Regions from separate parts of the Paenibacillus cineris genome, predicted to be linked through region 1. Evidence: riboswitches for the same ligand, from Rfam matches in the RefSeq annotation. Region 1 holds a riboswitch; the other holds the start of a gene.
The links. Region 1 has a riboswitch for S-adenosylmethionine ahead of KI379_RS30490 (methionine ABC transporter ATP-binding protein). Riboswitches for the same ligand answer to the same signal wherever they lie in the genome.
Positions count from the first base shown of each region.

Region 2: linked by a shared signal. The riboswitch ahead of metA (homoserine O-acetyltransferase MetA) and the one ahead of KI379_RS30490 (methionine ABC transporter ATP-binding protein) in region 1 are both predicted to bind S-adenosylmethionine.

Region 1 covers NZ_BORU01000005.1:269,097-271,549, forward strand. Annotated here, with positions in the region: gene KI379_RS30485 (Cthe_2314 family HEPN domain-containing protein) at 1-626, shown strand, start outside; SAM riboswitch class I at 716-851, shown strand; gene KI379_RS30490 (methionine ABC transporter ATP-binding protein) at 1,005-2,021, shown strand; gene KI379_RS30495 (methionine ABC transporter permease) at 2,021-2,453, shown strand, end outside.
Region 2 covers NZ_BORU01000001.1:491,275-493,727, reverse strand. Annotated here, with positions in the region: gene KI379_RS02700 (PLP-dependent transferase) at 1-214, opposite strand, end outside; gene metA (homoserine O-acetyltransferase MetA) at 239-1,174, opposite strand; SAM riboswitch class I at 1,297-1,423, opposite strand; gene corA (magnesium/cobalt transporter CorA) at 1,848-2,453, shown strand, end outside.

The DNA.
Region 1 (2,453 bases):
AGAACGAGATCGAAAAGAATGAGGATCCCAGCCATGATTACCGCAAACTGGAGATATGGACACGCGGTTTGGTGTCTTCCCTGGATGAATTGGAGCAGAGCTGGTATGCCGCTTCCTTTTTCCGTCAATCGGTCAAGGCCGGTTATGTGGATGACATGACGATTGAGGAGCAGGCCGAGTACGCCAGGTACGTATACTTCTATAAAAACGGGTTTATTCGCGTGTTTTCCGTTCTGGACAAGCTCGGAACGGTGCTCAATGATCTGTTTGATCTGAACACGCAGAAGAACAAACCGCATTTTTCCTATTTTACGGTGCTCCGGCAGTTTCACTACATGAAAACCCATGAAGGCCTGGCCGGGCAGCTGTCAGAGATCAAGGACGAATACAAGAGCGCCCTGAACGTGCTGCGCAAACGGCGCAATGCAGAGGTTCATTACATGAACTCTGAGATGCAGGATGACTTGTGGCAGCGGCACCAAGGTCTTAAGGATAAGGTCGAGCTGGAGGATCTGGACCAGCATTTGAGCGAGCTGAAGCAGGGGCTGGACATGGTATGCAAGTCGCTCTCGGCATCCTTTCATTACGCCAACAAGCTGTGGAAAAAGGAAGGCATGCATCCATAAAGGGATACAACAAATTTCCTTTTGACAAAGTGCGCAAATATATCTATACTGTAAAAATGAAAACACGTCATCATTAATTTCATAATCTTTTCTTATCGAGAGAGGCGGAGGGACAGGCCCGATGAAGCCCGGCAACCGATTTGAGCACGGCATCCGCCGTTACTTGAATGTCATGGTGCTAATTCCTACAAGCTGCAGCTTAAGCTGCGGGTTGGCAGATGAGAAGGCAGCGACTTTTACAAATAAGGGAGCCCCTTTTCTGATTCTGTCAGAGGGGCTTTTTATTTTGCCTGGATTCGATAGAATAGACTGGTCATTTAGATAGATTATGCGAACCCTATTCGGGTAGGATAGGGGGAAGAGAGGGGGGCCCTTCGGTTGATCGAACTGAAGCAGCTGACGAAAAGGTACGGCCAAGGGGCAAAGGCGACGGAGGCTTTGTCCGGGCTGAACCTCAGCATTCATAAAGGAGAAATTTTCGGCGTGATCGGCCACTCGGGCGCAGGGAAGAGCACCTTGATCCGGTGCATGAACCTGCTGGAACGCCCGACCTCCGGAGAAGTATGGGTAGGCGGCGTTAACCTGACGGGCCTGAGCAAGCAGCGGCTGCAGAACGAACGGCGGAAGATCGGGATGATTTTTCAGCATTTCAATCTGCTGAGCTCGGCGACGGTGTATGACAACATCGCCTTTCCGCTCCGGTTGGCCCGTAAGGGCAAGGCGGAGGTGGAGGCCAAAGTTAACGAGCTGATTGCGCTGGTCGGGCTGGAAGCCCACTGCAATAAATATCCGGCCCAGTTGTCGGGAGGCCAGAAGCAGAGGGTGGGCATCGCCCGCGCGCTGGCCAGCGATCCGCAGGTGCTGCTGTGCGACGAAGCGACTTCGGCGCTAGATCCGCAGACGACGGATTCAATTCTGAAGCTTCTGCTGGACATTAACCAGAAGTTTAATCTGACGATCGTCCTGATCACTCATGAGATGCACGTCATCCAGAGCATCTGTGACCGGGTGGCCGTGATCCATCAAGGCGGCATTGTTGAAGAGGGAGCGGTCACGGACGTATTCCTGAAGCCGCAGCACCCCGTGACCAAGGATTTTGTCCGCGGGGAGCAGAGCCAGGGCGAACCGCTTGAGCTGGCTGCCCAGGCTTCCGGAACGGGTTCGGCGCAGGCTGTGAAAATTACGTTTCTCGGCAGCAAAACGTACGAGTCCATCCTGTCCCGGACCGTGCGCGAGACGGGGGCGGATTTCGCCATCCTGCAGGGTACCATTTCCACCATTAAAGATACCCCTTACGGGCAGCTGATCGTCCGCTTCGAGGGCGGACGGGAGCAGATCGATGCGACGCTCGCGAAGCTAAGCGAGCAAGGGCTTGACGTGGAGGTGATGAACTGATGTGGGGTTTGGATTTTTCCTCGGTTGACTGGAACGAGATCGGCGTAGCCACCCTGGATACGCTGAAAATGCTCGGGGCTTCCGCGGTGTTCACCTTTATCCTCGGTCTTCCGATCGGCATCTTGCTGTTTATGGCATCGGGCTCGACGACGGGCTGGGTGCGTGCCGTCTATGCGGTCATTTCCTTTATCGTGAACATCCTCCGTTCGGTCCCGTTTATCATCCTGATCGTCGCCCTGATCCCGGTCACGAAAGCGATCGTCGGCGTCACCTTCGGGGTGCTGGGGACGATTCCGCCGCTGGTGATCGCCGCTGCGCCGTTCTTCGCCAGACTGGTCGAAACATCGCTGCGCGAAGTGGACCGCGGCGTAATCGAGGCGGCGCATTCGATGGGCGCTTCGACCTGGCAGGTCATCACGCGGGTGCTGCTGC
Region 2 (2,453 bases), on a different contig from region 1:
CGTCCCCGGATTCCAGCTTCGCTGCCGCGGCTTCGAGCACTTTGCGGGTCGGGCTGGCGGTCCGAGCGTAATCAAAACCGGTACTTTGCCCAAGCTTCGGATGGCGGAAGGCGGTTGCCTGATAAATCGGGAAGTTTACCGCTCCTGTCACGGGTTCTTCGACGGAGCCGATTTGGGCCAATCTGCTTTCAATTTTCCATGGTTCCTTTTCCATATGCGTATCCTCCTGTAGGGTCAACTAAATTTGCGGCCAGACTTCAAGACTCTCCCCGATATCATAAGGAGTCTCCTGATATACATAGTAATTCAGCCAATTTGAGAATAATAAGTTGGCATGCGAGCGCCAGATGGCGAGCGGAGCCTGATTCGGATCGTCGTTCGGGTAGTAGTTGACCGGAATTTTCATGTCCATGCCTTTCGCGATATCGCGCTCATACTCCCATTTCAGCGAATCCGGATCGTATTCGGAGTGGCCTGCCACAAAGATCTGCTTGCCGTCCTTGCTTGCTACCATATGAATGCCGGCTTCCTCTGACTCCGAGAGAATTTCCAGCTCCTCCACATGCTCGATATCCTCGCGCCGCACCTCGGTGTGGCGGGAGTGCGGTACATAGAATACATCGTCGAAGCCGCGGAGAAGCTTCACGTTGTTCTTCATCACCCGGTGCGGGAATACGCCGAAGCATTTCTCCTTCAGGTCCCACTTCGGAATGCCGTAGTGGTGGAACAATCCGGCCTGGGAGGCCCAACAGATGTGCATCGTCGAAGTGACGTTCGTTTTGGTCCAGTCCATAATCTCGCGGAGCTCATCCCAATAGTTCACGTCTTCAAAATCCATTTTTTCGACCGGCGCCCCCGTGATGATCATCCCGTCAAAACGGCGGTGCTTCACTTCCTCGAACGTTTTGTAGAACGACTTCAGGTGCTCCGAAGGCGTGTTCTTGGAAATATGGGAGCCCGGATGAAGCAGCACAATGTCGACCTGCAGCGGCGAGTTCCCAAGCAGGCGGAGAAGCTGGGTTTCTGTCGTTTCCTTGGTCGGCATCAGATTGAGAATCGCGATGCGCAGCGGACGGATGTCCTGGTGATACGCTTTGGTATCGTCCATGACGAAAATATTTTCCCGGGTAAGAACTTCTTTCGCCGGTAAAGTGTCGGGAATCTTGATCGGCATCGTTATCATCTCTCCTTTTTTCTGAAAACCGCGAAAATCGTAGCTTGAGAAGAAGCCGAGTATACAAAAATGACCTTTCCCATACAAAAGAGAAAGGTCATTACACGCTCATTACCGCGCCTCTCTCATCTGTCAGGAGACAACGCCAAAAGGCCGCTGCCATGCTCCTGCAAGAATTAGCACCGTGCGTAAATACCGCCGGTTGCCGGGTTTCATCGGGCTAGTCCCTCCACCTGCTCTTGATAAGATTTCGCTGTATTCAATTTTACATTGTCTTGTTCCTTACTTTAAATCATAAGCCCATCCTTCGTCAAGACGCGGATTTGTCATTTTCGGCAGCATATCGTGCACCGATCGAAGGTCGCTTCCATACCCTGTTATCGGGACCTGCCGGCCGCCATTTTGTTCTTGAAAGGAATAAAACCCGGCGTTATACTAGACAAGTGTTTCATACCCCGATATGACTGAGGTGACATGAAAGATGGAAGGCGACCCGAGCCCGAAGCTGAATGCATGGAAAACACAACTGCATAGACCTGAGATCAGCTTGCCGGCAGAGGGAAGTTTTCGTTTTCATGCCCGTACGTTTATTCAGTACTCCCCCAAATCCCGCTGACCGGCAGCGCTGATTTCTTTTCTATGCTCAAACATCTTGAGCAAGGAGTGAAGTCATATGAAAATCCGGTTGGTAAACGAAGGAGTATTTACTCCGATCGATGACCTGCAAACTGTACTAACCCCGCCTTTGGCCGGCTTTTATTGGATCGACGCTGACGTCGACGACCTCGCGGAGCTGCAGCCGCTGTTTTCGCTGCATGATCTGGCGGTTGAAGACTGTCTCAGCGAAGAGGAGCAGCGCCCGAAGATCGAAATTTACGAAAACCACTATTTTATCGTGGTCAACAGCATCCGGTTTGACGACGAGGAGATTTTTCTGCGCGCACTGAACGTTTTCCTCGGAAGACACTTCATCATTACGGTAACGAAACAGAAAATCAACGAGCTGCGGACGCTGAAGCCGATCCTGTGGGAACAGGAAGTCAGCGGACCGGACCGTTTTCTGTACCTGCTGATCGACCTCGTGGTTGACAACTACTTTGTGGTCGGCGACCGGATCGAAGCCAAAATCGAGAAGCTCGAAGAAGACATTCTCATGCACACGAAAAAGTCCCATTTGAACGAAATTATCGGTCTGCGAAGCGAGATTCTGTGGCTGAAAAAAGTGCTGGGTCCGCAAAAGGATGTCATCAATACGTTAAATAAAAAAGACCTCCGGCTG